4 regions of the Devosia sp. Micro-HW1 genome follow, and region 1 is predicted to be linked to each of the others. Evidence: predicted binding sites of a transcription regulator. Region 1 holds the regulator's gene; each other region holds the start of a gene.

Evidence for each region. The regulator LexA, encoded in region 1, represses DNA repair genes until DNA is damaged. The targets are predictions, from matches to a motif close to TGTTCNNNNTGTGTTCNG.
Region 2: a site for LexA is predicted at 4,580-4,597, ahead of dinB (DNA polymerase IV). Genes of this name have one in related genera too.
Region 3: a site for LexA is predicted at 5,462-5,479, ahead of ssb (single-stranded DNA-binding protein). Genes of this name have one in related genera too.
Region 4: a site for LexA is predicted at 4,009-4,026, ahead of MQW79_RS11605 (helicase-related protein). Genes of this name have one in related genera too.

What each region holds. Positions count from the first base shown of each region.
Region 1 covers NZ_CP094375.1:519,105-526,895, reverse strand. The annotation lists gene MQW79_RS02420 (anthranilate synthase component II) at 1-128, shown strand, start outside; gene trpD (anthranilate phosphoribosyltransferase) at 125-1,147, shown strand; gene trpC (indole-3-glycerol phosphate synthase TrpC) at 1,144-1,956, shown strand; gene moaC (cyclic pyranopterin monophosphate synthase MoaC) at 1,956-2,435, shown strand; gene MQW79_RS02400 (molybdopterin molybdotransferase MoeA) at 2,432-3,634, shown strand; gene lexA (transcriptional repressor LexA) at 3,752-4,468, shown strand; gene MQW79_RS02390 (IlvD/Edd family dehydratase) at 4,666-6,474, opposite strand; gene MQW79_RS02385 (2-dehydro-3-deoxygalactonokinase) at 6,769-7,686, shown strand; gene MQW79_RS02380 (2-dehydro-3-deoxy-6-phosphogalactonate aldolase) at 7,698-7,791, shown strand, end outside.
Region 2 covers NZ_CP094375.1:343,217-351,007, reverse strand. The annotation lists gene MQW79_RS01585 (DUF192 domain-containing protein) at 1-333, opposite strand, end outside; gene MQW79_RS01580 (cold-shock protein) at 407-1,027, opposite strand; gene MQW79_RS01575 (VOC family protein) at 1,211-1,633, shown strand; gene MQW79_RS01570 (YcbK family protein) at 1,901-2,377, shown strand; tRNA gene MQW79_RS01565 (tRNA-Glu) at 2,472-2,546, shown strand; tRNA gene MQW79_RS01560 (tRNA-Glu) at 2,595-2,669, shown strand; gene MQW79_RS01555 (VOC family protein) at 2,784-3,221, opposite strand; gene dinB (DNA polymerase IV) at 3,305-4,558, opposite strand; gene MQW79_RS01545 (hypothetical protein) at 4,743-4,937, opposite strand; gene MQW79_RS01540 (alpha/beta family hydrolase) at 5,068-5,706, shown strand; gene MQW79_RS01535 (hypothetical protein) at 5,707-5,934, opposite strand; gene MQW79_RS01530 (Crp/Fnr family transcriptional regulator) at 6,025-6,783, opposite strand; gene MQW79_RS01525 (response regulator) at 6,776-7,171, opposite strand; gene MQW79_RS01520 (Crp/Fnr family transcriptional regulator) at 7,266-7,791, opposite strand, start outside.
Region 3 covers NZ_CP094375.1:805,519-813,309, forward strand. The annotation lists gene MQW79_RS03695 (efflux RND transporter permease subunit) at 1-1,694, shown strand, start outside; gene MQW79_RS03700 (hypothetical protein) at 1,845-2,372, shown strand; gene MQW79_RS03705 (diguanylate cyclase domain-containing protein) at 2,421-2,978, shown strand; gene MQW79_RS03710 (DJ-1/PfpI family protein) at 2,963-3,649, opposite strand; gene MQW79_RS03715 (GlxA family transcriptional regulator) at 3,734-4,687, shown strand; gene ssb (single-stranded DNA-binding protein) at 4,778-5,293, opposite strand; gene MQW79_RS03725 (hypothetical protein) at 5,543-5,734, shown strand; gene uvrA (excinuclease ABC subunit UvrA) at 5,927-7,791, shown strand, end outside.
Region 4 covers NZ_CP094375.1:2,428,513-2,436,303, reverse strand. The annotation lists gene fdxA (ferredoxin FdxA) at 14-352, opposite strand; gene MQW79_RS11610 (RNA-binding S4 domain-containing protein) at 506-898, opposite strand; gene MQW79_RS11605 (helicase-related protein) at 919-3,906, opposite strand; gene MQW79_RS11600 (DUF3108 domain-containing protein) at 4,848-5,630, opposite strand; gene rpmB (50S ribosomal protein L28) at 5,868-6,152, shown strand; gene MQW79_RS11590 (queuosine precursor transporter) at 6,345-6,980, shown strand; gene MQW79_RS11585 (esterase-like activity of phytase family protein) at 7,123-7,791, opposite strand, start outside.

The DNA.
Region 1 (7,791 bases):
AGCACAAGACGCTGCCGATTCATGGCGTGCAGTTCCACCCCGAAAGCATCGCTTCGGAAAACGGTCACGCCCTGCTGCAGAATTTCCTCAACATTGCCCGTGACTTCAACGGCAGGAAGGCTGCGTGATGGACATCAAGTCAGCCCTCAACAAGATTGCCGACGGCAAGGATCTTACGGGCGAGGAAATGCGCGGCGTGATGCGCGTCATCATGGCCGGCGAAGCCACGCAGGCGCAGATCGGCGCTTTCCTGATGGGGATGCGCATCAAGGGCGAGACCGTCGGCGAAATCGCTGCGGCCGTGTCCATCCTGCGCGAGCAGATGGTGCCCGTGTCCGCGCCCGAAAATGCCATCGACATTGTGGGCACCGGCGGCGATGGCGTCGGCAGCCTCAACATTTCCACCGCCACGGCGCTGGTTGTGGCGGCGGCTGGTGTGCCGGTGGCCAAGCACGGCAACAAGGCGCTGTCCTCGCGGTCTGGCTCGTCGCAGGCGCTGGAGGCTCTGGGCGTAAAGCTCGACCTGACGCCGGAGCAGATCGGCAAGACCATTGCCGAGGCCAATATCGGCTTCATGTTTGCGCCCCATCATCATCCGGCCATGCGGCATGTGGGCCCTGCCCGCGCCGAAATGGGCGTGCGGACGCTGTTCAACCTGCTTGGACCCCAGTCCAACCCGGCCGGCGTGCGGCGATACCTGCTGGGCGTCTATTCCCAGCAATGGGTTGAGCCTGTCGCGGCAGCGCTGCTGGCCAACCGCGCCATCAAGGCCTGGGTGGTGCATTCGAGCGAGGGACTCGACGAGCTTTCCACCTCGGGCCCCAATTTCGTCGCCCAGATCGCCAATGGCGACCTGCGCAGCTTTGAAATCCATCCCGAACGCGTCGGCCTCAAGCTGACTGATCCCAAGGACCTGCTGGGTGGTGAGCCCGCCGACAATGCGGCCGCCATCGTGGCGCTGTTCGAGGGGGCGCCGGGCGCGTATCGTGACACCGTGCTGCTGAACGCCGGGGCGGCGCTGCTGGTGGCCGACAAGGTCGCGACCATCGAGGACGGCATTGCCCTGGCCCGCGAAACCATTGACACCGGCAAGGCGAAGGCGACGCTCGCCCGCCTCGTCGCCGTATCGAACGGACATGCATCATGAGCGATTTTCTCAAGCAGATCGAAATCTACAAGCGCGAAGAAATCGCCGCGGCCAAGAGCATGCGCCCCTGGGCGGAAGTCGTCGCCGAGGCTCACGACCAGCCGCCGCCCCGTGGATTTGTCAAAGCCATCAAGGACAAGCGCGCCCGGGGCGATTTTGCCCTCATCGCCGAGGTGAAGAAGGCCAGCCCGTCAAAAGGCCTGATCCGCCCCGATTTTCATCCGGCCGAGATCGCGCGCGCCTATGAAACGGCTGGCGCGGCATGCCTCTCCGTCCTTACCGACCGGCCCAGCTTCCAGGGTTCGCCAAGCTACCTGATTGAAGCCCGCGCCGCGACGAAACTGCCGGTGCTGCGCAAGGACTTCCTGTTCGAAACCTACCAGGTGGCGGAAGCCCGTTCCTGGGGCGCGGACTGCATCCTCATCATCCTCGCCGCCGTGGGCGACGACGTCGCCCGCTATCTGCTCGATGCCGCCGAAGAATGGGGCATGGACGCGCTGGTGGAAGTGCATGACCAGCTCGAGCTGGATCGGGCGCTGGCGCTCGATGCCAAGTTCATCGGCGTCAACAACCGCAACCTGCGCACCTTCGAGACGACGCTCGAAACCACGGTGAACCTCGCCGCCGGCGTGCCAGACGGCGTGCTGCTGGTGAGCGAGAGCGGCATTGTCACCTACGAGCAGGTCAAGATGCTCGACGAGCGGTGCAATGTCGGCACCTTCCTCGTCGGCGAGAGCCTGATGCGGCAGGACGACGTTGTCGCCGCCACCCGCACGCTGCTTATGGGCGCTCCGGAAGCGGTGCGCTGATGTCCGGCGGCCTCACCCATCTCAACGAGAAGGGCGAGGCCCATATCGTCGACATCGGTGACAAGGCCGTTACGCGTCGCAAGGCCGTGGCGCAAGCGCGGATTTCCGGCCAGGCGACGACAATCGCCAACATTCTTGGTGGGGGCCTCAAGAAGGGCGATGCGCTCGCAGTCGCCCGCGTCGCCGGGATCATGGCGGCCAAGAAAACCAGTGAGCTGATCCCTCTCTGCCATCCCATTCCGCTCACCAAGGTGAGTGTTGAAATCGAGGGCGATGGTCCCGGCTCAATTCTCATTCTCGCCACGGCCGAAACCACCGGCCAGACCGGGGTGGAAATGGAAGCGCTGACGGCTGCTTCCGTTACGGCGCTCACCCTCTACGACATGGCCAAGGCCATAGACCGGGCCATGGTCATTTCCGATCTCTGCCTCGTCGAAAAGTCCGGCGGCAAGTCGGGCGACTTTTTGCGCGCGCCATGAGTCTGCTCCCCGTCGATGATGCCCTGAGGGCCATCCTGGGACGAGTTTCCGCCCCCGAGGCGGAGCGCGTGTCCATTGCGGCGGCCCTTGGGCGGGTCCTGGCCGAACCTCTCGTGGCGCAGCACCACCAGCCACCTTTCGACGCCAGCGCCATGGACGGCTATGCCATGCGTGCTGCCGACGTCGCCGAGGGCTCCTGGCTCAATGTGGTCGGCACGTCGCAGGCCGGGGCCGGCTTTGCAGGAACGGTCGGTCACGGCCAGACAATCCGGATCTTCACCGGCGCGCCGGTTCCTGCAGGGGCCGACACCGTCATCATGCAGGAAGAGGCCGTGCGCGAAGGCGACCGTGTGCGGTTCACCGCCCCTGCCCGGCCTGGCCACAGCGTCAGGCCGAAGGGCAACGACTTTGCGACCGGCCAGGTGCTGGTGCCGGCTGGCACCCGCCTCACGCCGATGCAGATCGCGGTGGCGGCTGCGGCCAACGCGCCGGAGCTCGTCGTGGCAAGGCGTCCTCGGATCGGGCTTGTGGCAACCGGTGACGAACTCGTGCTCCCCGGCAGTGCATTGGGGCCGGACCAGATCGTCGCCTCCAACAGTTTCGGGCTCGGCGCCATGCTGGCGCCCTATGCGGAAGCGGTGACCGATCACGGCATTGTCCCTGATACTGTCGATGCGCTGCGCACCAGACTCGGCGCCGCCTTCGCCGACGAGCCGGATTTTCTCATCACCACCGGCGGCGCATCGGTGGGCGAGCATGACCTGGTTCAGGATGTGCTGGCAGAACTCGGCGTGACGCTGGATTTCTGGCGGATCAACATGCGCCCGGGCAAGCCACTGATGTTTGGCGTGCGCGGCAAGACTCTCGTGTTCGGACTGCCAGGCAATCCCGTCTCGGCCATGGTCACGGCACTCGTCTTCATCAAGCCGGCCCTGCGTGCCTTCCTGGGTCACGCCGAACCAGACGCGTTGCGTCTGCCGCTTGCGGGTCCCACGCCGCCCAACACCGCTCGCCGCCATTTCATGCGTGCCAAACTCGTTCATGGCGAGACGGGCCCTCTGGCCGAACCGATCAGCCAGACGGACAGCGGCCACACCTCGTCCCTGGCCTCCGCTGACCTGCTCATTGTCCAGCCTGAGCACGACCCCGGTCAGCCTGCCGGAACGCTTGTTGAAGTCAGTAGCATCGACGGATTCTGATCTACAATCGCGTTCATGTGAACCGTCCAGGCCCCGATCCGGCAGAGGGCATTGCAGAACATAACTGGAACATGTATGGTCGTTCCGTCTATGTTCCGATTCTGGACCGAGGGGCCGATGCTGACACGCAAACAACACGAGCTGCTGATGTTCATCCATGAAAGGATGAAGGAGAGCGGCATTCCCCCCAGCTTCGACGAAATGAAGGATGCCCTTGATCTGGCATCGAAATCCGGCATCCACAGGCTGATCACGGCGCTCGAGGAACGTGGCTTTATCCGCCGCCTGCCGAACCGTGCCCGGGCGCTGGAAGTGGTAAAGCTCCCTGACTCGATGAATCCATCGCTCGGCGGCCGCAAGGCACGCTTCGAGCCGGCGGTCATCGAGGGCAATCTGGGCAAGGTCGCGAGCCCCCCTGCCCGCGGTAATGCCGGTGGCGAGGACTATGCGCGGCCGGTCTCGATCCCGGTGATGGGCCGCATCGCGGCTGGTACCCCCATCGAGGCCATCCAGTCCCATTCCCATACTATTGCCGTGCCGCCCGAAATGCTCGGCGCCGGTGAACATTATGCCCTTGAAGTGCGCGGCGATTCCATGATCGACGCCGGCATTTTCGATGGCGATACCGTGCTCATCAAGAAGCAGGAACACGCCTCGACCGGCGAGATCATCGTTGCCCTGGTGGATGACGAGGAAGCGACCCTCAAGCGTCTCCGCCGCAAGGGCGATACGGTGGCGCTGGAGGCCGCGAACCCGGCCTACGAAACCCGCATCTTCCCGCCAGACCGGGTCAAGGTGCAGGGCCGCCTCGTTGGGCTTTTGCGCAAGTATTGACCCCTTTCCCCCCGGAAATTGGAAAAGGCCCGCCGACTGGCGGGCCTTTTGGTTTTTGGCTTGGGGAGTGACACCGTCACTGCGTTTGCATCGTCATTGCCGGACTTGTCCCGGCAATCCCACTTGTAGAGGCACTGACCACCGGGCCAAGCCCGGTGGCGACGTCTGGCCGGGTGTTCCCGCCTAGGCGGACATGCCTAGTGGTTGTCGCGCGGCAGGCCTTCGGTCTGAGCAATGCGCTGGTACTTTTCGGCGGGCTTGAGGATGGCGCCGTCGCCCAGCTGCCCGACGAGGCCACGCTGGATTTCCTGCCACGGGGTCTGGTGCCTGGGGAACTTGTAGCCCCCTTCCGCTTCCAGCGCCGCGCGGCGGTTGGCGATTTCCTCGGCCGAGATCAAGATGTCGGCTTCGCCCTTGTTAAGGTCGATGCGCACCCGGTCACCGGTCTTGAGGATGGCAAGGTTGCCACCGGCCGCCGCCTCAGGCGAGGCATTGAGGATCGAGGGCGAGCCTGACGTGCCCGACTGGCGGCCGTCACCGATACAGGCGAGTGAAGAGACGCCCTTCTTGATGAGGTAGGCCGGCGGCCGCATGTTGACCACTTCTGCAGCGCCCGGATAGCCGATCGGGCCAGCGCCGCGCATGAAGAGCAGCGTGTGCTCGTCGATCTCGAGAGCCGGGTCATCGATGCGGTTGTGATAGTCCTCGGGGCCGTCGAAGACCACAGCCTTGCCCTCGAACATGCCCGGATGGGCGGGATCGGAGAGATAGCGGTCACGGAACTCGGCCGAGATGACCGACGTCTTCATGATGGCATTGTCGAAAAGATTGCCGCGCAGCACGAGGAAGCCGGCTTCCTTCTTCAGCGGGTTGTCGAAATGCCGGATGACCTTGTCGTCTTCGATCGTGGTTGTGCGGCAGTTCTCGCCAATGGTCTTGCCGTTGACCGTGGGGGCGTTCTCATGAATGAGGCCCTGCGCCATCAGCTCGTTGACCACGGCGGGGACACCACCGGCATGGTAGTAGTCCTCACCCAGATATTCGCCAGCCGGCTGCAGGTTGACCAGCAGCGGCACCTTGTGACCGTGCTGCTGCCACTCATCGATGTTGAGATCGACGCCGATATGCTTGGCAATGGCGTTGATGTGGATCGGCGCGTTGGTTGAGCCGCCAATGGCGGAATTGACCACGATGGCGTTGAGGAAGTTTTCCTTGGTCAGGATGTCAGAGGGCTTGAGGTCCTCGTGCACCATTTCCACGGCGCGCTTGCCGGTGCGCCAGGCCATTTCCTGGCGGTCGCGATAGGGCGCGGGAATCGCGGCCGAACCGGGCAGCTGCATGCCGAGGGCTTCGGCCAGCGAGTTCATGGTCGAGGCCGTGCCCATGGTGTTGCAATAGCCGGTCGAGGGTGCGGAGGACGCCACCAGCTCGATGAACTTGGGATAGTCGATCTCGCCGGCGGCGAGCATCTGGCGGGCCTTCCAGACGATCGTGCCCGAACCGGTGCGCTCACCCTTGTGCCAGCCATTGAGCATGGGGCCGACCGAGAGGGCGATGGCCGGAATATTGACGGTGGCCGCACCCATCAGCATGGCCGGGGTCGTCTTGTCGCAACCGATGGTCAGCACCACGCCATCGAGCGGATAGCCGTAGAGAACTTCGACGAGACCGAGATAGGCAAGGTTCCGGTCGAGGCCGGCGGTGGGGCGCTTGCCGGTTTCCTGGATCGGATGGACCGGAAATTCGATGGCGATGCCGCCCGCTTCGCGAATGCCTTCGCGGACGCGCTCGGCCAGCACGATGTGATGACGGTTGCAGGGGCTGAGGTCAGAGCCGGTCTGGGCAATGCCGATGATGGGCTTGCCGGACTGCAGTTCTTCACGCGACACACCGAAATTCATGTAGCGCTCGAGATAGAGCGCGGTCATATCCGGATTGTCAGGGTTGTCGAACCATGCGCGCGAGCGCAGCTTGCGGCCGCCGGTGGCGCCATTGTTTGCAGTCATCTTGCCTGTTCCTTGCTGATCCGCCAGGTATGCGGAAGTGAGGGCCTTGGTTGCGCTGTTCTATCACGGTCTATGGCGCTGTGAATGGGTTACAGCCAAAAAATCATACAAATCGGAAAGGTGCGCTGATAGTATGGTGGAAATCTGTCTTCCGCACCGATCCAGCTTACCACCGGACGGGTGGAGACCTGGCCTTTGCGCTATTGCAGGGCGCGGGTGGAATCGGTCTGGCCAGCGGCGATGCTGAGCTTTAGGGTCGCGCGCAAATCAGCCCGACCGGGAGCGAGGACGACTTTGAACGACACAATTTCATGGATCGCGGTGGACTGGGGCACATCCAACCTGCGCGCATGGGGTATAGCCAGCGACGGTGCCGTGGTGGCATCGGCTGGTTCCGATCAGGGCATGGGCAAGCTGACCCGTGAACAGTTCCCGGAGGCACTGACGGCGGTCGTGAGCCAGCTTGCACCCGAGCCAGGGCTAATGGATGTGGTGATTTGCGGAATGGCCGGCGCGCGCCAGGGCTGGCTGGAAGCGCCGTATCTCGATGCGCCGACTGACCTCTCCGCGCTTGGACGCGGGGCCGTGCATCCCGAGGTCCCGGGGACGAGCCTGCGTGTGTCGATCCTGCCCGGTGTCTGCCAGCGCGAGGGCGGCGAGAATGTCATGCGCGGCGAGGAAACTCAGCTTCTGGGCCTGGCCGCCATTTCTCCGGGCTATTCGGGCGTGGTCTGCATGCCCGGCACGCATTCGAAATGGGCGCATCTGGAGGGCACCCGGATCTCGAGCTTTTCGACCGCGATGACCGGCGAAATGTTCGAGCTGCTGAAAACTCATTCGGTGCTGCGCCATTCGCTGAACGGGCCGCTCGATGGAGCCGAGCACGAACACGGCTTCCAGGTCGGTGCCCGGGCCGGCCTCGACCATCCCGAAATGCTGCTCGGCCAGTTGTTCCGCACCCGTGCGTCGTCCCTGCTGTCGGGGCGTACGCCGGACTGGTGCGCGGGCTACCTTTCGGGCCTGCTGATCGGTACCGAGATTGCCGCCAATCGTCACCTGATCGGCACCGATCCTGTGCCACTGATTGGCTCTGCAGCGCTTTGCTCGCTCTATGCCAGCGTGCTGGGCATGGCCGGTTCGGCCGGTCGCGTCGTTGATTCCACCGAAGTGGTGCTGGCCGGCCTGAAGGCCGCACGCACTTCGATTGCCTGAGGGTTTTCATCGTGTCCCATCGTCACATCATCGCCATTCTGCGCGGTATCACACCAGATGAAGCCGTGCCCGTGTGTACGGCCCTGGTCGAGGCCGGCATCACCT
Region 2 (7,791 bases), 180 kb from region 1:
CGAAGGAATGCCGGTAACATCGTGCGGGCGAGCATTGGCGTGGATGTTCAGCACCGTTCCGTCCGCCTCGATGAAGATCATGTCGAGCGGAATAAAGGTGTTGCGCATCCAGAAGGAGACCGGGCGCTCCTCCTTGAAATCGAACAGCATTCCGGCGTCATCGGCCAATTCCTGACGGTACATCAGGCCTTGCGCGCGTGTCTCGGTGGTGTCGACGACCTCGACGGTAAAGCGGTGTTCGCCGCTCTCGGACTGGATGGACAGCTGGGTGTCGTCGGCGGTGCAGGCGATCAGCGGCAGGCTAACGGCCAGAACAGCGGCGGCCGCTGCCACGGACCGTCCAGCGGGTAGCCGCGGAGCGGAATTTGCCAGCACACTGTTACCCCTAAACACTGCAAACCAGACCTTAGTGTGAGGACGGGGCATCACCCCAGCCATCAGGGCGGATTTCGGCGACCATCAGACCCTTTGGTCCCTGGCCATAGCGCACCAGCACGAACTGGCCGGGGCGCAATTCGGTAATGCCGAAACGGCGCAGCGTTTCCATATGCACGAAAATGTCAGGCGTCCCCTCGCCGGCTGAAAGGAAGCCGAAGCCGCGAATGCGGTTGAACCACTTCACCTCGAGCCGTTCCATGCCGGATGTAGCCTCGACGACCACATGCGTGCGCGGGGCGGGCAGCTGGGACGGGTGGCGTGCGGTGGATTCGTCCATCGAGACGACACGGAAGGCCTGCAGGCCACCGGGGCGATTGAGCGCCTCGACGACGATGCGCGCACCCTCATAGGCGGTCTGGTAGCCATCGCGACGCAGGCAGGTCACATGCAGCAGGACATCGGCCATGCCGTTGTCCGGGACAATGAAGCCAAAGCCCTTGCCAGCATCAAACCACTTGATGCTGCCAACCACTTCGATTGTGTCGGCGGTCGCTGATGCATTAGCCGACGCATGATCGTCGCGCCGAACGTCATCAACATCCGTCAAATTGACGGAGTCGCCGAACTCGGTGTTGCCCTTAGCCCCCATGCCAAACGCCTTTTCACTCGCCCGCCGCGTGCGGGTACTCCTCACAAGACCAATGCAGTCTGGCCGATTCAACGTCAAAAGTTAAGAAGGTGTTGCGAATTTGTTGACAGCTGAATTGCGCTACTGTTGCGAGGGCGCGCCGGGCTTGTTAGGCCAATGCAATAATCCCAGAGGAGACCTGCCTTGAAATACCTGCATACCATGGTGCGCGTCACCGATATCGAGGAAAGCCTCCGATTCTACTGCGAGGGCCTCGGGCTCGAGGAGGTGCGCCGCACCGAAAACGAAAAGGGCCGCTTCACCCTCATCTTCCTGCGGGCCCCCGGCGACGAGGGCGGTGAAGTCGAACTCACCTACAACTGGGATCCCGATCCCGTCCCCTATGCCGGCGGCCGCAACTTTGGGCACCTCGCCTACCGCGTTCAGGACATTTATGCCCTCTGCCAGCACCTGTCGGACATGGGCGTCGTCATCAACCGGCCGCCGCGCGATGGCCACATGGCCTTCGTGCGCTCCCCCGACGGCATTTCCGTGGAACTGATCCAGGATGGCCACCTGCCTCCGCAGGAGCCCTGGGCATCCATGGGCAATACCGGCTCCTGGTAACGCAATTGTCCGGCGCGCTGCTCGCCGCGTATTGAGAGGTCCTCGGGCTTGACCCGAGGACCTCCCGCAGTTTTCGCAATCGCGGCGGCTCGCCCGAGGGCGACCAGGTGTTCTTTCGGTGCCGCATCGATTCCGAATTTTGCAGGCTTAACTTGCTGCTAACCCTGCCGCTTAGCAGCAGGTTAGCGAAACCAATCTAATTTTAGCGATCGAACCCCAAGGCCCATTGCCTGTTGCGCAATCGCGACATGCCAAGGGAAGGTCGCCATGCCCCGTCTCTTTCGCTCCCTCGCCATCACTGTCGTTTCTGCTCTGGTTCTTGCCGGATGCCTGCCCATGGCCATGTTCGCCAGTGGCGGTGGGGCCGGCTATTCCGGCCTGCGACAGGACTGGGGAACCTATGTTTCGTCGACCAATGTCAACGCGCTCTGCATTTCGCCAAAGCTCAGATTCGTCATCTGGGAATTCGAAGGCCGGTTCGGCAAGCGCATCGTCATGAATTCGGGCTATCGCAACGCCTTTCACAATGCTGCGGCCGGCGGGGCCGACAATTCATACCATACCAAGTGCATGGCTGCCGATTTCTACATCCCCGGCGTCTCCAAGCAGGATCTGATCAATTTCGCCATGACCGTTGATGGTGTGGGTGGGCTAGGCTGTTATCCCGGACGCAACTTCATCCATGTGGATGTTCGCGATCGGCCCAGGGGCTACCGGCGTCCCGTTACCTTCTCGGGCTGTTGATAACTCGGGGCGTCCGAAAAAAACCTCATGGGTTCAATGCAAACGGGGTTGCACAATCAAAATCACCCCTTTATACGACGGCCATCGCGCTGATGCGCCCTTCGTCTATCGGTTAGGACGGCACCCTTTCACGGTGCAGAGAGGGGTTCGATTCCCCTAGGGCGTACCACCTTCCCCCTGTTTTCAGTACAGGCGGCGAAGTCGAGGCGATGAATGTGCGCCCATCGTCTAGCGGTCAGGACGACGCCCTCTCACGGCGTAAACAGGGGTTCGATTCCCCTTGGGCGTACCAAAACCACTCTTCAGCCATTTCATGCGAAAACTCGACCAGAACGTTCTGGACGCTAGATAATCATCGTGGCGCGAAACGCTGCGATGCATGTGATTCTGTTCTCGGTGCAGGGAATCAGTCCAGTTCTTCCGCCAGGCCGATGAGCAGGCCACCCGGCCCGCGGATGTAGCAGAGGCGGTATGTGCTTCCGTATTGGACGACATCGCCCACGAGCTCGGCGCCCATCTGCCTGAGCCGCGTCAGTGTACCGTCGATGTCTTCGATCGTGAACATGACCCGCAGATAGCCCAAGGCGTTGACCGGGGCCCGGCGATTGTCCGCGACTATGGCAGGACGGAGGAAGCGCGAAATCTCCAGGCGGCTATGGCCGTCAGGCGTGCGCATCATGGCGATTTCGACCTGCTGGTCGCCGAGTCCGGTCACGCGACCGGCCCACTCCCCTTCCACCATGGCCTTGCCTTCGAGTTCGAGACCGAGTGCGCCGAAAAAGGCGATGGCCTCGTCGAGGTCATCGACAACGATGCCGACATTGTCCATTCGCTTGATCGCCATGGCCCGGCTCCATTCCAATATGCTGCAGGATAGAGTGTCGTCGGGAGGGCGGCCAGCCGTGACTTTGTGGGCCGGGTGAGCGGCTAGCGGGACAAATCCTTTTCGGCCAGCTCGCGGAAGGCGTCGGGGACCGACCTGGGGCCTTCAAGCTGCGTTATCGCGTAGCCGATGGCATCGCGGCCGAAACGGGCGCGCGCCTTGTCCATGGCGCGGTCTGCCGACCAACGCGCCAGGCTCTGACGGGTACCCGGGCGATGTCGTTCATCCAGGAGGTCCAGGGGCAATTCCAGTTGAATATGGGGCTGCGCACCGATGTGGGAAACCGAGATGGCGAGAAGCGTAATGATCCGCTCCCCCGCATGTTCCGCGAGAGCGGCACGAACCAGTTCCTCGGCGACTTCCGCGACAATTACGGTAGCGGAAACCGGGGCATCGAGCGTCATTGACCGGGTTATCGAGCGCATGTCGGCAAAGCGGATACGCACGGTAATTGTTCGACCGGCCAATGACTTGGCGCGCAATCGCGACGTCACCCGATCGGCCAGATGGCGCAAAGTCGGCTTGTAGACGCCTTCGGTAGCCGGCTTGCGCCCCAGAGCCGACTGAGCCCCGGCCGAGCGCGCACTGTGTCGGCTCTCCACCGGACGCGTGTCGCGATCCCAGGCGAGATCGGAGAGCTTTTCCCCGACGGCTTCGCCCAGCAGGCCACGCAGCGACTTGCCCGGCGTGCTGGCAAGTTGGCCGATCGTGGTGATCCCCTCGTCCCTCAGCCTGGCCTCGGTGACGGGCCCCACGCCCCACATCAGCCCGACCGGCAGGTCATGCAGGAAATCCAGCTCGGTACCCGGTCGGACCACAACCAGCCCGTCGGGTTTGGCGACCTGAGATGCGACCTTGGCCAGGTGCTTGGTGCGCGCAACCCCGACCGAAATAGGCAGGCCCAGTTCAGCGCGCACCCGTTGGCGAATGGTTTTGGCGATGTCCGCGGGAGAGCCGAACAAATGCGTGCAGCCGGCGACATCGGCGAAGGCCTCGTCGATGGAGATACGCTCGACTACAGGGGTGTAGTCACGCATGACATCGATCGCAGCATCGCCAAGGCGCTGATACTGGTCGAAATGACCCTTCACGAAAATCAGGTGGGGGCAGAGTTCCCGGGCCCGACGCCCCGACATGCCGCCCCGGACACCGAACGCTTTTGCTTCATAGGATGCAGCCAGCACAACGCCCCCACCCACTGCCATGGCCTTGCCCTGAAGGTCAGGATCCAGAAGCTGTTCGACCGACGCGTAGAAAGAATCGAGATCAGCGTGGAGAATGGTGGCTTGGGCGGCCATCGCGGCCTCCAAAATGAAGTATGTTCCTATTTTGTTCTATATTGTTCAGAGTGTCAATCGCCAGCGATGCGCACAAGATGGGCTGGGCAAGAACAGGACGTTGCGGACAAACTGCATGGCGATACAATCATGCCGCAACAACTCCTGGAGCCGCGACCAGCGAGCACAATACGGGACTAACCTATCAATGCAGGGTCGTCGGTGGCACGGTCGAGCCGAGCGCGCTGACGCAGAAGAGCTGGCCCTCTGCGCGTTCTACCAAGCCAAGATTGATGAGTTGCTCACCCAGTTCGGCCGGCAACATGCATGGGCCCTGCTCACACAGAATGGCAAGCGCACGCTTTTGTGGCGAGGTGAGATTCATCCAGTGCAGGTTCATGGCAGCCTCCGTTAGAGGTCGGGGAACGGCAAAAGTTAAGAAGTGGTTCCTGTACAAAATGCGAAAGTGATTGACCAGGCATGAGCGGAGCGATCCTGATCCGCATGTGAATGCCGCGGGAGTATGTGCGATGGACTTTTTGTTTGACGGACCCGACGAAGCGAGGCTGACCCTCCTGCTGGCCCATGGCGCCGGGGCGGCAATGGATTCCGGGGCGATGAACTCTGCCACTGCGGCCCTGGTCGCGGAAGGCATTGGGGTCGTGCGGTTCGAGTTCGGCTATATGGCTGCCCGCCGCACCGGCGAACGCAAGCCGCCGCCAAAGGCCGAAAAGGTCATGCCGGAATATCTCACTGCGGTCGAGGAACTTGGCCCCACACCAGGCCCGCTGTTCATCGGCGGCAAATCCATGGGCGGGAGGGTGGCCAGCATGGTGGCCGATGATCTCCACGCCGCAGGTCGGATCGCCGGCCTGCTGTGCCTGGGCTATCCGTTCCATCCGCCGGGCAAGCCAGATCAATTGCGGACGGCGCATCTGGAGGGCATGACCACCCCTGCCCTGATCGTCCAAGGCACTCGGGACGAGTTCGGTACGCAAGCGGAAGTCCCTGGTTACACACTTTCCACGGCGATCAAGATACTTTGGCTCGCCGATGGCGACCACGATCTCAAGCCGCGCAAATCCATTTCCGGATATTCAGCCGCGGATCACATGCACACCATGGCGACGGAAACGGCGCGATGGATGAAAAGCGTCACCGGGACATAGTCAGGCGGAAGCGTGCGGTGCTCGATCGGACTTGGAGTAGAGACGAACCATATTGGTCATATCCGCCTCCTTCCAGTAAACCCGGCAGACCAGATTGCGCGGATGCCCTGCCCGTACCAGTTTGATGCCGAGAGCAGACTCGGCGGCGAGCTCCGGCGACTTGGCCTCGGCGTGGAGTTCGGGCTCGATAGTGGTTGAACGCAAATCAATGATCTTGAAGCTGGGCAAGGGCGTATCCTGAGTGGATGCTCAGGTTATCCAACTCGGCGCGCAGCGCCATTAACGTGGGTTAAGCGCAGGGCGATTTCGCAACGGGCGTCAGTCATCGTGCCGCGGCGGTGCGCCACTGAGATAGCCGGGGTCGAAGCTCGATAGATCCTTCAGGTATTTGAGGTCGAGAATATGGACCTTGCCGGCCTGCAGGCCGATGATGCCGCGCTTGCGCAGGCTCTGAAGCATGCGATTGACATGCACGGTCGAGAGGCCCGTTGCCGCACCCAGCTCGGCCTGGGTCATCGGCAGTGAAAAACTGTTGTCCGGGGCAACGAGGCCGGCAACCGACAAGCGATACCAGAGTTCGCAGAAGAGGTGCGCCAGGCGCTCGATGGCAGTTCTGAGGCCCAGGCTGATGAGCCGCTCGCGGCCGATGGATGTATCGATCGCGGCCGCCTTGAGCGTGGCGCGCATGACGGAGGGGTATTGTTCCGCGAGGTTGCTGAACTGGCGGGCGCGGATGCGCCCGAACTGACTGGGGGCTGTGGTGACATATTGAATGTCGGCGCCATTGCCGGTGAGGAAGCCGAAGGCGACGAAGTCGCCAGGGACGACCAGCGAGGTGATCTGGCGCTTGCCATTCCCCAGAGACTGATAGTGGCAGGCCCAGCCGCTGAGCAGGACGACAGCATCAGGGACGGCCTCCACCGGAATATCCTGATAGGGCGCCACCAGTGGCCCGCGCTGGATGGCGCGGCGAAGCGCGTCGCGGGCCTCCGCCTCCAGCGGCGCAAAATTCGCGAGGCGATGGAGGAAGCGTTCAACGGGATCAGTACCGGGCGGCGCGCTGAGAACGCTAGTCAATCTGCTGCACTTTCCGGGCGTCGACGGCAAGACGCAGGAACTCGGCCAGTTCAGCCGCCCGCGCGGGCTTGCCGATCCAAGGGATGTGAGACAGTTCGGCAGGTCGTTCCTGCGAGTGGTAACCGGAGCAGAACACGACCGCGATGCCCGCCTCCTCCAGCCGGGGCACCAGCGGCAATACGGAGCCATCGCGCAGTTTGATATCAAGGACTGCAGCATTGGCCGCCTGGAAACCGTTGGAAGCCAGCTGCTCGAATTCCTCGACACTGCTGACGCTGGCCACGACATCGGCCCCAAGAGCTCCCAGCTGCTGCGCCAGATCGATAGCCAGCATCTGTTCGTCTTCGCCGATGATTATGCGCAGGTCGCTGATTGACGTTGTTGGCACTTATAGAATCCCCAGAATCGAACTCTAGGGCGCAGCGCGGGAAGACAGATTCACATAGGTTAATCACCCTGAGCGATAATGTTGTTTTGCCAGCCTATTCGTCGCTCAGGTGAAGATAGCCCGGGTCGAACTGGCCCAGTTCGCATAGACGCTCCCAATCGAGAATTTCGGCAGTGCCGTTGGCAAATGCCAGCAGTCCCGCAGCGCGCAGTTCCTGCAGCGTCCGATTGGCATGAACGATGGACATGCCCAAGGCGTCGGCGAGATGGGTCTGCGTTACCTTGAAGGGAAAGACAGTGCCGGAAATGGCGCCGACAGACTTGAGGCGCATATACATTTCGCAGAACAGATGCGCCATGCGGGCCTCGGCCGAGGCCTGGCCAATCAACATCATCCAGGTGAGGAATTTTGCAGAGTCGATCAGCGTATCCCGCCAGAAAAGGGCCGTGAGGCCGGGATTTTGATCCAGCATGGCCTTCATATCCGCGTGGCGAATGAGGCCGATGGTCGAAGGTGTGGTGGCCGAGAGCGTGTAGTCGACCTTCCTCAGATGCAGGCTCTGGAGATCGGGAATGTCCCCGGACGGATGGAAGGACAGAATCTGGCGACTGCCATCCTGC
Region 3 (7,791 bases), 290 kb from region 1:
TTGGTCTCGGCGCCATCATCGCGCTCTTCGCACTGCGCTCCTTCTTTGGCGCCATCATCGTGGCCGCCACGCCATTCCTCGCGGTGATGTGGTCCATGGGCATGATCCTCATGTTCTTCGGATCATTCTCCTTCCTCACCATCATCGTCACGACGCTGGTGCTGGTGATCTCCTTTGCCGAATCCATGTTCTTCGTCTTCAACTGGCTGGCCTTCTGGCGCGACGGCATGGAGCCCAACAAGGCGGTGGACGCCACGGTCAAACTCGTCGGCCCGGCTGCCGCGCTGACCATGCTCACCACCTTTGTCAGCTTCGCCTCGCTGGCGCTGACCCCCGGTCAGGGCATTCGCGAATTCTCCATGGCCGGTGCCCTGGGCACGTTCCTGCTCTTTGTCTGCCTGATGACCTTCCTGCCGCTGCTGCTCAAGCTCGCCTTGCGCCTCGGCTTCAAGGCCCCGCCGAAATCGAGCATGGTGCTGACGGCCCCCCTGCCCCTTAGCTGGTTTCTCGCCAGCCGCTTCGGTCGGCCAATTTCCATCCTCGCCATCGTCGTCACCATCGTGCTGTTCGTGCCCTATGGGCTGATCAAGCCGCAGTTTTCCTTCGAGGACTTTGTCGCCAAGGAATCCACCGCGCTGACCGCGGCCGAAAGCATCGATGAAGGCGTTGGTGGCGTGGCCCCGCTCTATGTGCGCGTGCCGCTCATGGGCAACGATCCCAACATCGCCCCCGTCGACTTTGAAAAGGTCGCCACGGTCCATCGAATCGTCGAAAGCCACCTGGGCGAAAACAAGGTCATCTCCGCCGCGAGCATGACCAACTATACCGAAAGCGGATTCACCCGCGAGGAAGTCTTCGACGCCGTCGGCCCCTTCATGCGCAAGCGCTTCGTCACCGATGACGGCTCGCAGGCGCTGGTGACCGGCTTTATGCCGACCATCATCGATTCCGACGTGCTCAAGCAGCTGGTCAGCGATCTCGATGCCGAACTTGAGGCCGCAGGCATTTCCGACGCCGAAGTCGGCGGCTTCCGCATCCTGACCACGTTTGCCACCGATGACATCGTGCGCGGACTGCAGCTCGACCTCACCCTGTCCGTGCTGGTCAATCTCGGGCTGATCGGCTTCGCCTTCCAGTCCTTCCGCGTAGCGCTCGCATCGGCCATTCCCAACCTCTTCCCGGTTCTGGCGACCATTGCCTGGCTCTATCTTACCGGCGCGGGGCTGCAGCTGACCACGGTCATCGCCCTTACCATCGCCTTCGGCATCGCTGTGGACGACACAGTGCATTTCCTGTCGCATTACCTGCATTCGCGACGCGACGAGGGCCTGCCTCACCTCGAGGCCGTCAAGCACACGCTCGACCGCATCGGTGGCGCCATTGTCGCCACCACGATCATTCTGTGCTCGGGCGTAATCATCGTGACTTTCTCCGAGCTGCCTCAGGTGGCGCTTTTTGGCACGCTCTTCGTATCCACCCTGGCCTTTGCCGTCATCGGCGACCTGTTCATCCTGCCGGCCCTTCTGGCCGCGGGTGGCAAGTTCTTCCACCCGCTCGGCAAGATCGGCGTGCGCATGGTCGACAGTGATCCCACGCCGGACGATCCGACCGCCGACACCCACACGACCCCAGGCGCGCCCCGCGCTGCCTCGGGCGCGCCCCGCGGGAAACTCGATCCGTCACCAGGGAGCTGACGTCCTGTGGCGCTCAACACACTCTTGCCATGCGTTTGCGGCACTCGCGCAATTTCTGGCGAGGTGAGGCGCAAAAGAATGGCAAATTTGCTATCGATGATTCGCTGAACGGCCGGGGGGCTTGTTTCGCTTTTTGGAGGGCTTCCTGCCATGACCACTTTCGGATCCCTGACCCGTGCTGCGGCGCTGGCAGGTCTCCTGTTCTCCGCGATTGCCGGCGTCACTCCGGCCGTCGCCGCACCGGCCGACGTCGCATTGCTTCAGTCCTATATCGGCGAATGGCGTGGACGCGGCGTTCTTTATGGCGCCAACCAGGAATCGGTCGTGTGCCGCCTGACCCTCAGCCAGGGTAACCAGGATAAGGTCAACTATAGCGGCCGCTGCGCTCTCGCAGGCACCAACCTGTCGGTCGCGGGCACCATGGCCTATGTCGAGGCCAACAAGCGCTTTGAGGCCGCCATGACCTCCAACGCCACCTTCACCGGCATCGCCGTCGGTCAGAAGCGCGGCTCCGGCCTGATCTTCAACCTGCGTGAGCGCGATCAGGATGAAGAAGGCAAGGACCTCAACATTACCGCCCAGATTCAGCTCAATCCCGAAGACATCCACGTGACCTTCGAAGTCGTCTATGTCGAGTCTGGTGACAGCTTGCGCGCCGAAGTGCCCTTCTCGCGCTGATTGCCGATATTCTATTGCAAAAGGGCGGCCTCCGGCCGCCCTTTCCTTGTGAACGCCGTCATTGAAAGCAATGTCTTCATCACCGAAGAAAAGCTCCTGACCGAGCGCACGCGGCGTCTGGCCGAAACCGACGCCCTCACCGGCCTGGCCAACCGCGCCATCTTCCAGGCCCGTCTAGATGATCTTCATGGACAAAAGGGCGGCGTACCGGTCGGTGCCCTGCTGCTCGTCGACCTCGATCACTTCAAGTCCATCAATGACGAACTTGGACACGTCCAGGGCGACTACTGCCTGTCCGAAGCGGGCCGTCGCCTCAGCCATTGCTGCCCGCCCGGCGCCCAGGTTGCACGCATCGGCGGCGACGAATTCGCCATCCTCACCGATGGCCGTGTCAGCATTGACCTCGACCATCTGGGCGAGGCCATCGTGACGGCCTTCGCCTACCCCTTCAATTTTGGCGGCCACCGCCGCATTGTCGGAGTCTCGGTCGGCGCGGCACACCGCGACCAGCACGACGCCGACGCGCTTTATCGCAATGCGGACACTGCACTTTATCGCGCAAAGTCGGCCGGCCGCGGCACCTGGCGGCGCTACACCTCCGCCTGAGCGATCCAGATTTGCGGCAATATCCGCTCCCGCTCGGACCGCGACCCGGCCATGCCCGCCCGCGCCTCTGCCACCAGTTCTGGTGTCGCTGACTCTGGCGTGCCACTGTCGAAAGGTGGAGCGGGCGCATATTCGAGCGAGAGTTGCACGCGCCGCGCGACCGCCTCACCCAGCAATTCGGCCACAACGACCAGCGCGAAGTCGATCCCCGACGTCACCCCGCCCGCAGTAATGACGTTTCCGTCCCGCACCACACGACCATCGGTGGGGATGGCGCCCACGCGTGGCAGCAGGTCTATGGCGTTCCAGTGCGAACTCGCGCGCTTGCCCGCCAGCAGCCCCGCCACGCCCAGAACGAGTGAACCGGTGCAGACCGAGGTCACGTAGCGCGCACCTGCCGCCTGCCGCCGCACGAAGTCGAGCGTCTCACCGTCCGTCAGCAGCGCATTCACTCCGCCGCCCCCCGGCACGCAGATCACATCGAGCTGCGGACAATCCGCGATGCGTGTGGTCGGCGTCAGCACCAGGCCGGTCGCGCTCCTGATCGGGTCCAGCTCTTTCCAGATAAGATGCACCTTCACACCGGGCGCCGAGGCAAAGACCTCGTAGGGCCCGGTGAGGTCGAGCTGCTGCACATTGGGAAAAACCAGAAGTCCGATCTCGATGGTCATGCTGCCTCCAGGGGTTGACCTGAGCCACCTTAGTCGGGATTCATCTGGCTGAATTGCCAATGTCCCCACGATTTACGCCAAATGATCCGACGCATCGAAGTTCTGGGTTTCCCCGCCTGCCAATTGCTCGATGTCGCCGGGCCCTTGCAGGTCTTCGCCTCGGCCAATGACATGGCCCGCTCCGCGGGCCACCCCACGCCCTACGAACCGGTCGTCGTGGCTCCGGCGGTGAGACTGGTCACCTCATCGGGCCTGGCGCTCGAAGCAGAAATCCTGCCCTCCAGCGATAAGGACCTCGATACGCTCATCCTTGCCGGGGGTTGGGGCGTCTATGACGCCTGCGACGACAAAAGCCTGATCGAATGGATCACCGCCCGCGCCGGCAGCGCCCGCCGCGCCAGTTCAGTCTGTAGCGGCGCTTTCCTGCTGGCGACCACCGGCCTGCTCGATGGGCGCCGGGCCGTCACCCATTGGGGGCGTTGCGCCGAGTTCGCCATGCGCTTTCCGAACATCCGGCTCGAACCCGACCCGATCTTCATTGCTGATGGAAAATACTGGACCTCGGCCGGCGTCACCGCCGGCATTGACCTCGCCCTGGCGATGGTCGAAGCCGATCTCGGTCGCGACATGGCCATATCGGTCGCCCGCCAGCTCGTGGTTTTTCTGAAGCGGCCAGGCGGTCAGTCGCAGTTTAGCGCCGCCCTCACCCTCCAGGACGACGCTGGCCGCTTTGATACTCTCCACGGCTGGATCATGGAAAATCTCGATCGTCCGCTGGCTTTGTCCGACCTCGCCGGCCGCGCCGGTATGAGCGAACGCAATTTCTCGCGCCGTTATCGGGAAGCGACCGGCAAGACCCCGGCCCGTGCCGTCGAGGACATGCGCATCGAAACGGCGCGACGCCTGCTCGAGCAGGATCTGCCCGTCGCCCGCGTCGCCACCCGTTGCGGATTTGGCAGCGAAGAGACCCTGCGCCGCGCCTTCCAACGCTGCGTCGGCGTCAGCCCCCAGGCCTACCGCGCCCGTTTCGCCGCCTGAGGCAGCGGGGCGATCGGGCCTGGAAGGCCCTGCGCCGCGACTCACAAAAAGAGAAGAGCGGCCCGCTGGCCGCCCTTTTGCAATACCCGCTCAGAACGGGATGTCGTCATCCATGCCGCCCGGCTCGAAGGCCGGCGCATTGGACGAGGGACGACGCCCACCGCCGCCACCGCCATTGCCCGAATTATCGCGCACGCCGCGGAAACCGCCGCTGTCGCCGCCACCATAGCCACCGCTATCGCCCGCGCCTTCGCCACGACCGTCAAGCAGAACCATGGACGAATTGAAGTTCTGCAGCACCACTTCGGTAGAGTACTTGTCCGCACCCGACTGGTCCTGCCACTTGCGCGTCTGCAGCTGGCCTTCGATATAGACCTTGCTGCCCTTCTTCAGGTACTGCTCGGCCACGCGCGCCAGACCTTCCGAAAAGATCACCACGCGGTGCCACTCGGTCTTTTCGCGCTGTTCGCCGCTATTGCGGTCGCGCCAGCGTTCCGACGTCGCGACGCTGAGATTGACCACCTTGCCGCCGCTCGGCAGGTTCCGCACTTCCGGGTCATTGCCCAGATTGCCCACCAGAATAACCTTGTTCACGCTGCCAGCCATGGCGCATTTCCTTCCAATTCAGTCCCGGTCTGCCCGGTCGCGGGACGCTTTCAAATGGGTCACAATGCTGCCCGGTGCGCAACCCTGACCCCTGGTCGCCGCAACCATAGACCTTTCCGTGTGCCACACACGCGGCATTTGCGGTTCTGCACAGCCGACGGCGCGCTTTGTTCTCTCTATGTTCTATTTTGCACTGCACTTGTCAAGAGTGACGTCTCTGCTGACTCCCTCTGTCAGCAGCCCTGCCCCATGGGATCATCACCGTTTTCATGCAGGGGGGGTGTCTATGGTGCGCTTGCTATTGCCGCCAGCCGCGCCCGCGATGCCCTTGTCGGCAATCCTTCGGCGACCATCTGGGTGGGCCGCAGCGCCGGTGCGCCCTTCCTGGCGGTCGGCGCATTCACCGCCTGGCATGCACTCACCATGGCGCCCGGCGCTTGACCGAATCCAGGAATGTTCTATCTATGTTCACATACAGGAATGGTGTTTTGGCAAGCTACGCACGAGACGCTAGACTGACGGAAAATCCCGCAGCAGACCAACGGACACCTTGCCCCGCCGCCCTATGCTGCCTATCTCATGGCCTTTGCTCGCCGGTCCTCCCCCACGGCGCGACACGCAATTGGATTGAACATGACTGACAAGCACAGCCTCAACCGCGAAATCGTCGTGCGTGGCGCCCGCGAGCACAATCTCAAGGGCATCGACGTCAAGCTCCCGCGCGATAGCCTCATCGTCATGACGGGCCTGTCCGGCTCTGGCAAATCCTCGCTTGCCTTCGACACCATCTATGCCGAGGGCCAGCGCCGCTATGTGGAATCCCTGTCGGCTTATGCCCGCCAGTTCCTCGAAATGATGCAGAAGCCCGATGTGGAGCACATCGAAGGCCTCTCGCCCGCTATTTCCATCGAGCAGAAGACCACCAGCCGCAATCCGCGCTCCACTGTCGGCACCGTCACCGAAATCTACGACTACCTGCGCCTGCTCTTTGCCCGCGTCGGCATTCCCTATTCGCCGGCCACCGGCCTGCCGATCGAAAGCCAGACCGTTTCGCAGATGGTCGATCGCACGCTCGAATTGCCCGAGGGTACCCGTCTCTACCTGCTGGCCCCCATTGCGCGCGGCCGCAAGGGCGAGTTCAAGAAAGAACTGGCCGACCTCATGCGCAAAGGGTTCCAGCGCGTGAAGATCGACGGCGAGTATCACGAGATCGAGGATGCCCCCGCGCTCGACAAGAAGTTCAAGCACGATATCGAAGTCGTGGTGGACCGTCTGGTTGTTTCAAAGGAAATTTCCGGCCGCCTGGCGGAGAGTTTCGAAACGGCACTGAAACTGGCCGACGGCATTGCCCTGGTCGAATTCGCCGACGAGAAGAACGAGGATGGCTCTGCAAAGCAGATCACCTTCTCGGAAAAGTTCGCCTGCCCCGTCTCCGGCTTCACCATCGCCGAGATCGAGCCGCGCCTGTTCTCGTTCAACAATCCCTTCGGCGCCTGCCCGGTCTGCGATGGCCTGGGCACCGAGCAGAAGATCGACCCCGATCAGATTGTCCCCGATCCGACCCTGTCGCTGCGCGATGGGGCCATCCTGCCCTGGGCCAAGACCAGCGCGCCCTACTACCAGCAGACCCTGCAGGCCGTCGTGAAGCACTACGGCGCCTCTACCGGCACGGCCTGGAACGAGTTGCCCTTCGAGGTCCAGCACGCCGTGCTCTACGGCACTGACAAGACCCCGATCAACTTCGTCTATGACGATGGTCTGCGCCAGTACAAGACGACAAAACCGTTCGAGGGCGTCATCGGCAACCTTGAGCGTCGCTACAGGGAAACCGAAAGCGCCGGCATGCGCGAAGAGATCGAAAAGTACATGTCGGCCAAGCCCTGCGTGGCCTGCGGCGGCTATCGTCTCAAGCCCGAGACGCTGGCGGTCAAGATCGATGGTCTCCATATCGGCCAGGTCAGTGACATGTCGATCAAGGTGGCCAGCAAGTGGTTCATCGACCTCTCCGACAAGCTCAACGCCACCCAGAGCCAGATCGGCGAGCGCATCCTCAAGGAAATCCGCGAGCGCCTGAAGTTCCTCAACGACGTGGGACTCGAATATCTCTCCATGTCGCGCAATTCCGGCACCCTGTCGGGCGGCGAAAGCCAGCGCATCCGCCTCGCCTCGCAGATCGGCTCGGGCCTCACCGGCGTCCTCTATGTGCTCGACGAGCCCTCCATCGGCCTGCATCAGCGCGACAATTCCCGCCTGCTCGAAACCCTGCAGCGCCTGCGCGATCTGGGCAATACCGTCATCGTCGTCGAGCATGACGAGGACGCCATCCTGACCGCCGACTATGTTCTCGACATCGGGCCCGGTGCAGGCGTCAATGGCGGCCGCATCGTCGCCGAAGGTACGCCCCAGGACATTCTCAACCACCCCGACAGCCTCACCGGCAAATACCTCTCCGGCCGCATGGGCATTCCGGTGCCGCCCGAGCGTCGTGAAGGCAAGAA
Region 4 (7,791 bases), 1.9 Mb from region 1:
CTCGTTGGCGAACTCAGTCGCCTTCGCCGGCTTCTTCCGAGAAGTACTTTTCGAGCTTGCCCGTCTCGCCGTCACGTTCTTTTGCGTCCGGCAGGGGATCGCGGCGTTCGGTCAGATTGGGCCAGGCGGAAGCAAATTTGCGGTTGAGCTCGAGCCATTCATCCAGACCGCTTTCGGTATCGGGCTTGATGGCTTCGGCGGGGCATTCGGGCTCGCACACACCGCAGTCGATACACTCGTCCGGATGGATCACCAGCATGTTCTCGCCCTCGTAGAAGCAGTCCACCGGACACACTTCCACACAGTCGGTATATTTGCAGGCGATACAATTGTCGGTGACGATATAGGTCATCTAGGAGGCGATCCCGTCTAGTTGCGGCCTGACCCTTGGGGCAGGTCAGCCCGCCTGTCTCAACGGGATCGGTGCTAAACCGTTTTCTTGGCGCCCGCAAGGCTGTCCGAGGGGACGGTTTGGCGCAGGCGGCCCTCAGGAGGGAATGACTGTCTAATCATCGTCCTTGCCAAGCAGGTGATCGGTCTCCCGACGCTCCTTCTTGGTCGGCCTTCCGGCGCCCAGGCCCCGTTCGGCGATCGCGGCCTCGAACGGCGACTGCTCGGGGCGCGGCACCGGCGGCGGCGAGATATCCTCGTAAAGGGTCTGGGCTTCACTCGCCGGTCCACGGCGCGTGCCCGGATCGCGGATGCGCCAGACCACGATGCGATTGTGCAGCGACATGGTCAGCACATCGCCCGCGCCCACCTTGTGGTCGGTGCGTTCGGTGCGCTCGGAATTGACCCGGACAGCACCGCTCTCGATGATCTTCTGGGCAAGGGTGCGCGACTTGACGGCGCGCGAGAAGAACAGGAACCGGTCGAGCCGCTCCTTGCGGAGCGGCATGTCGTCCGGCCCGGCCAACCCTATTGTCCGTTGGGCGACTTGAGCGCCATCAGCTTGGCGAATGGGCTGTCCGGATCGAACGCCTTCTCCTTGCGCTCTTCGCGCGGCGGCTGGAACCGGGCGCGCTCGCCCTTCTGGTCATCCGGACGGCGATTGTCCGGCCGACCCTTGCCCTTCTGCAGATGCCGGGCCTTGCTCAGATCCTGCACCTCGCCCTCGGGGCGGCGCTGGCCCTTGCCCTGGCGGGGCCGGTCATTGCGGCGCGACGGCTGGCCTTCGGCATTGCCATCGCCACGCTGGCGGCCCTCGGACTGGCGGCCACGATGATTGTTGTCATTGTGGCGGCGCCCACCGGGGAACCAGACCTCGTCGAATTCGGGTTCGGCGGCGACGGCCTCGGCCGTGGCCGCATCGGGCACCGCGCCTTCGGCAGCAGCGGGAATCTCGACCGCGATGGCGGCAGGCGCCGCCTCATCAACCGCATCGACGCTGGCAGCAGCGGCTTCAAGGCTAGCTTCCAGGGCCGGCACTTCCGCCGACGCTTCGGCGGGCGCGGGGGCAGTCACAGCCTTCGGCGTGCGGCGGACGCGATAGCCCAGCGACGTCAGGATCGAGGCGAAATCTTCGCCCGAACAGCCCAGAAGGCTGGTCATTTCCACGGTAACGCGGAAGCCGTTGCCTTCGGCAGCGCCCGCCGGCAGGTCGCCGGCATAGGGGCGGCCGGCATCGAGCGCGATCAGCGGACGGATGATGTCGGCGAGGCGTTCGAGAATATCGACGCGCACGGCGCGGCTGCCCGCCACCTTGAAACCGGCAATCTCGTAAAGTCGGGTATCGACTTCCGGATCGACCAGGAAGGAGGTGCGGCCCGAGAGCACAATATGGGGAATGTCGGTGACGCCGGGCTGGCGGATGCCGCCATGCTTCAAGGCGAAGAGGATCAGCGCCAGTTCGCGCGGCGCGGGCTTGAGACTCAGGGGCAGATAGATGTGATAGGCGCCGAACTTGATGCCGAGCTTCCTGAGCTTGCCGCGCACATCCTGGTCGAGCCCCTTGACCTCGTCGGCCACGCTGGCGCGCGGCAGAAGGCCAATATGCTCGAACAACTGGTAGGCAAGGCCCCGGGCCACGCCTTCGAGATCGGCCGGCGCTTCCAGCGCCATGACCTGTTCGAGCACGGTATTGATATGATGGCGGAGCCAGAGCGAAAGGCGATCCTGCACCTTTTCGAGGTCGGGACCGGTCAGCGTCTCGTCGGCCAGCATGATGATGCGCGGCCGGTAGAGGCTGTCGCCCTCGGCCAGTTCGGCCACGATCTCGCCGCGCCAGCGCAGGCGCCCGTCGGTGGCCAACACGAATTCTTCATTTGGCGAACCCGCGAGCCGTTCGGCACGATGGCGTATCTCCGGGGCGACCACTGAGTCGGCTGCGCCACGCAGACCTTTGGCGTCTACATCGCCATCGTTGCGGGCCAGGGTGAAGCGGAAGCCTTCGAGCGTGCCGATGAGGTGGCCTTCCAGCCGTACTTCGCCGCGCTCGTTAATTTCGGGAGATACCATACGTTTGTCTTTCAGGTGGCGGAGCAACACGCTGGTGCGCCGGTCGACGAAGCGCTGGGTGAGTCGCTCATGCAGAGCGTCACTCAGCCTATCCTCAATGTCCCGCGTCTTTTCGCGCCAATAGGTAGGGTCTTCAAGCCAGTTTTTACGGTTCGCGACAAAGGTCCACGTCCGGATCTGCTTGATCCGATTGCTGAGTGTGTCAATGTCGCCCTCCGCATTGTCGCAAAACCGCACCTGCTCGGCAATCCAGTCTTCCCTGACCGTTCCAATTCGTTTCAAATCCGAATAGATCCGGGTGACGATCTCGCCATGCGCGGCCGGTGATATCCCCTGATAGTCGGGAATCTGGCAGCATTCCCAGAGCAGTTTGACCGCATCATGGCCGCGCGCCAGCGCCCCCGCCTCATTTCGGGCCACGAATTCGAGCGCGTGCTGGTCCTTGGCCACCGGCACGCGGGTGAGAGTGCGATCATCAGGCGCCTGCTCGAGCGAATTGCGCAGGCGCTCGATCGAGGAAAAATCGAGCTTGCTGTTGCGCCACTGCACCTGCCGGACCGGCTCGAAGTCGTGGGTCTCGAGCTGGACCACCAGCTCTTCGTCGAAATTCTCGGTGCCGCCGGTGACGCCGAATGTGCCGTTACGCTTGTGCCGGCCGGCGCGCCCGGCAATCTGGCCCAACTCCGCCGGCGTCAGTGGCCGGCTCTGGTGGCCGTCGAACTTGGTGTCGTCGGCAAAGGCGACATGGTGGATGTCGAGATTGAGCCCCATGCCGATGGCATCGGTGGCCACGAGGAAATCCACATCGCCATTCTGGTAGAGCTCGACCTGGGCGTTGCGGGTGCGCGGCGACAAGGCGCCCATGACCACGGCAGCCCCGCCCCGCTCGCGGCGGATCAGCTCGGCAATGGCGTAAACCTGGCGCGCCGAGAAGGCGACGATGGCGCTGCGGGGCGGCTGGCGCGAAATCTTTTTCGAGCCGGCATAGGTCAATTGCGAAAACCGTGGCCGGTCGATGATTTCGACATGCGGCACCAGTTTCCTGACCACATTGGCCATGGTGCCCGAGCCCAGCAGCAGGGTTTCGTGAAAACCGCGGGCCTTGAGGATCCGGTCGGTAAAGACATGGCCGCGATCGAAATCCACGGCAGTCTGGATCTCATCGATGGCCACGCAGTCGACATGGATGTCCATCGGCATGGCTTCGACCGTCGCCACCCAGTAGCGCGGCTTGGCGGGGACGATGCGCTCCTCGCCGGTAATCAGCGCCACGGCCTGTTCCCCGACCCGCTCGACGACGCGCTGATAGACCTCGCGTGCCAGAAGGCGCAGCGGCAGGCCGATCATCCCGGTGGGATGGGCCAGCATGCGCTCGATGGCGAAATAGGTCTTGCCAGTATTGGTCGGACCAAGGATGGCCTTGACCGACTGGGAAGGAGAAAAGCTCATTGGACCCTATTTAGGGACTTCGGGCCGGGCTTGCGAGGGGCATCCACCACTTGTCCCAGCAAAGGACGATTTTGCCATGGTTCTGTCACGCCGCTTAACGGGAGAAACAAAACCGGAACGAAACAGAACCGAATCGGCGCGACTCACAGAATCCGGGTTTGTTCACGGCTAGATGTGGTGTGGCGGGGGACCGATTCTGCACTAGCAACACCCCATTGGATGGGTCCGCTGCCCGATAACGCCCCGAATCCATTCAAACTGGTTTCCATGCGGTTAATTTCGGCTTCAGGGGCGCAAAGCTGAACGAGATGTAAACGCCTCCAGCGCAAAGATTCTTTTCGCTTTCAGGGACTGCCTCAGGCGCTGCGGGGGTTTGCCCGGGCCGATTGAGAATAAACACCGTTGACGTGCCGGGATGGGACAGCGGGCGCGACCAGGTCCGCGCCCTGGCCCGGCACCCCATCCACACCGGGCCTGGCCTCGCAACGCGCCGACGCGGACGATGCAGCTTTTCCGGCCAGTCGCACAGGACGCGCCGAGGGCCAGCACCAGAAGCACCCGCGCCTGTCACGAAATGGGGCAATTTCGGCGCCCGGAACGGACGGGGATTAACCTTCGGCCCAAACCCGGAACGAACGGGGACAGAATCGGGGCAGAATCGCCAATGCGGGTTTGTTCCCCACAAGATATGGGGGCCAGCCTCGCCCGCCGACACTAGCCGGACCAAGCCTTTGGCAAACCAGCCAAAAACCCGTTCAGGGCGGTAAAAATCGGGTTAAGAATGGGCCAGATCGGCCGTTTCCTGACGAGATGTTGCGCCGATGGAGGCAAACCCGGGACGCCGTATTAACCGGCACCCATGGGAAAGCGGGGGCTCGATCCCCAAAAATTGGCAAAAAAGCCTTTGACCGCCCCAAAGCGGGACACGGGACCGGGACCGGTCAGCTTTCGGCGCGGGTCAGCACGAGGGAGAGATCGCCCATGGACGTGCCGATATTGACGCGATAGGGCACGTAATAGCCGGTCGCGCCGAGCGGGGCATACCACAGGATCATGCGGCTGGTTTCGGCCATATAGGTGGTCATTTCCGAGCTTTGGAAATGCCCCGAAATCGGCTGGTACTTCAACGAGCAGGCAACAAGCGGCCCCTGATAGCCGGTGCGCGGCGAGGTGGCTTCGTCATTGTCGAGGAAGTCGAGCCTGATGTTGAAGCGCTCGACGCCGGTAAAGATCTTGAGCGTGCGGTCACACAGCGATTTGTCCAACCCATTGCCCTTGATCACGAAAGCGGAGAGGAAATCCCCCACTCCGGTCAGCTGCGAGCGCTCGAGCGGCACCCGGTCATAGCTGTCGAGCACCGGCGGATCGACCTGAAAGGCGGTGACACTGCGCCCGTCATAATCCACCTGGGCGGTGAAGAGCTCGCCATTGGCGCGGGTTTCAAGGTCAAAGCTCTGCGACTGCAGGGTCGACCCCGCCGAGGATCCGGTGACCTGTGCCTTGGCCGTGCCGCTGGCGACCACGGTCCCGAGCCCCGCCACACGCGCCGACAGATCCAGACCATAGCGCCGGCCATCGTCATTGAGGTCAATATCGACCACGGCCACGTTGATGCCGCCCACAGTCACGGCATAACTGGCCCGCGCATCGACTTCTGCGGCCATGGCAGGCGCGGCGGCGGACAGGGCAATGATGGAAGCAAGGCTGAGGGCAGTACGGATCACGTCGGGACTTCTCTTCTGGAGCTGCCCATGCAACACGGATGGGCAGATCGAATCACTGTTTGGGCTCAAAGTGCCGCTCCCGCTGGGCACAAGCAAGGCGCTCGCGGCGCTTTGAGTCGGCCCTTGGGTTGACGTCAGGGCTTCTATTCTCTAAAGACCCGCTCGATTTCATCACAATCGAGGCCCGTAGCGGGATGAACCGCCACGCAGGACCTTTACACAAACAAGGATATCACCATGGCACGTCGCTGCGAATTGACCGGCAAGGGCGTATTGATGGGCAACACCGTTTCGCACGCCCTCAACCGTCACCGCCGCCGTTTCCTCCCCAACCTGATCAACGTCACGCTGATCTCCGAGGTTCTGAACCGTCCGGTCAAGCTGCGCGTTTCCGCTGCAGCCCTGCGCACCGTTGAGCACCGCGGCGGCCTCGATGCCTTCCTGCTCAAGCAGGACGACGCCGACCTCTCGCCCCTGGCTCTGGGCATCAAGAAGGAAATCCGCGCGGCCAACGCCGCCTAAGGGATCCTTCGTTCAGGTTTTCAGCCGCGTGGTGGGTAACCGCCACGCGGTTTTGTTTTGGGGTGATGCTGTTGCACCCACCGAGGATGAAACTCTGCCCATGACGCTCTGGGGTCGAGGTGATACTCTGCCCCAATCCAATGCTCCGCACCGGTCTGATGCCGGACTGCGGATAACCGAAAGTACAGTCCGATGCTGTCTCGTTTCCTGGTGGCCATGGCCGCCATGGTGGCCGTGGTCACCGCCTCCAATATTCTGCTGCAATATCCGGTCCAGGTGACCCTGGGTGGCGTAAATCTGGGTGACATTCTCACCTGGGGTGCATTCACCTATCCCGTCGCCTTCCTCGTCACCGACCTGTCCAACCGCGCCTTCGGCCCGGCCAGGGCGCGGCTCGTGGTGGTCGCGGGCTTTGCCGTGGCCGTCCTGCTCTCGATCTGGCTGGCGACGCCGCGCATTGCCATAGCCTCGGGCTCGGCCTTCCTCGTGGCGCAACTGCTCGACATTTCGATCTTCCACCGCCTGCGCAACAGCGCCTGGTGGCATGCGCCGATGTTTTCCTCGCTGGTCTCCTCGGCCCTCGACACGGTGATCTTCTTTTCGCTGGCCCTCGCCCCGGCCTTTGCCGGCATCGACTACTTCTTCGGCATGGAAGACGGCTCCCTGCCCTTCCCCGCCCCCTTGCTGGGCGTGGGGCCGGAAGTGGAACTCTGGCAGTCGCTGGCCCTGGGCGATTTCCTCGTCAAGCTCGGCATGACCGTGGTGATGCTGGCGCCCTACAAGACCGTCCGCGACCTGGTGCTGAAGCGGCTGCCCGTGGCGGCTTAGCGTCGCGTGGCTCCACCGAACCACAAATTCCTTCGTCACCACCCGGCCTGACCGGGTGGCCCATGCCTCCGCAAGATGGATTGCCCGGTCAAGCCGGGCAATGACGATGGAGCACGGGTGCCTGTGGCGGACATCTGGGGACCTACTCCGGCAACGAAAACTCCAGCAGCATGGTGCGCTGCCAGTCGTTGAAATTGTTGTCCGAGCCGATGAGGATGCGCGTCTCGCCGCCGGGCGTCTGATGCACCATCAGGCTTTCCATATTGTCGATCTCGCCGCCCTGGGCCGAGAGCAGCAACTCGCCAGTCATCAGGTTGCCCGGCCGCACCTCGTCCGCCGGCACGCGCCTCAAATTCATGACGAAGGCAAAGAGCGAAACGCCGCGTTCGAGGACCAGCAGATCGCCATTGGGCAGGAATTTGCAATCGGTCGGATTGACGATCGGACTATTGGTGAAGCTCAGCGCCCCCCGGTCCCGCGTGCCCAGCAATTCGGCCCGGTGATTGCCGTTTTCGTCCAGCGCCTCCTCGGTGATGAGCAGGGTGGAACCGGCCACCGGCGAAGCGGGCGGTGCGATGCAGACCGATTCCAGCGATTCATTGGTTCTGAGATCGGTGAGCCATTGCGGTATGGCAATTTCGCGGGCCGGGCCGCCCGGCTTGCCATCGGCAATGGCGAAATCGGCGACGCGGGTCAGGTGCTCGAAACCGACACGGACCGCCACGGCCTCGCCATTGCGCCAGACCGTATCCATGCCCTCGGCATCGCGCGCATACTGGCGGGGCAGAACCTCGCCCCCCGAATTGCGCAT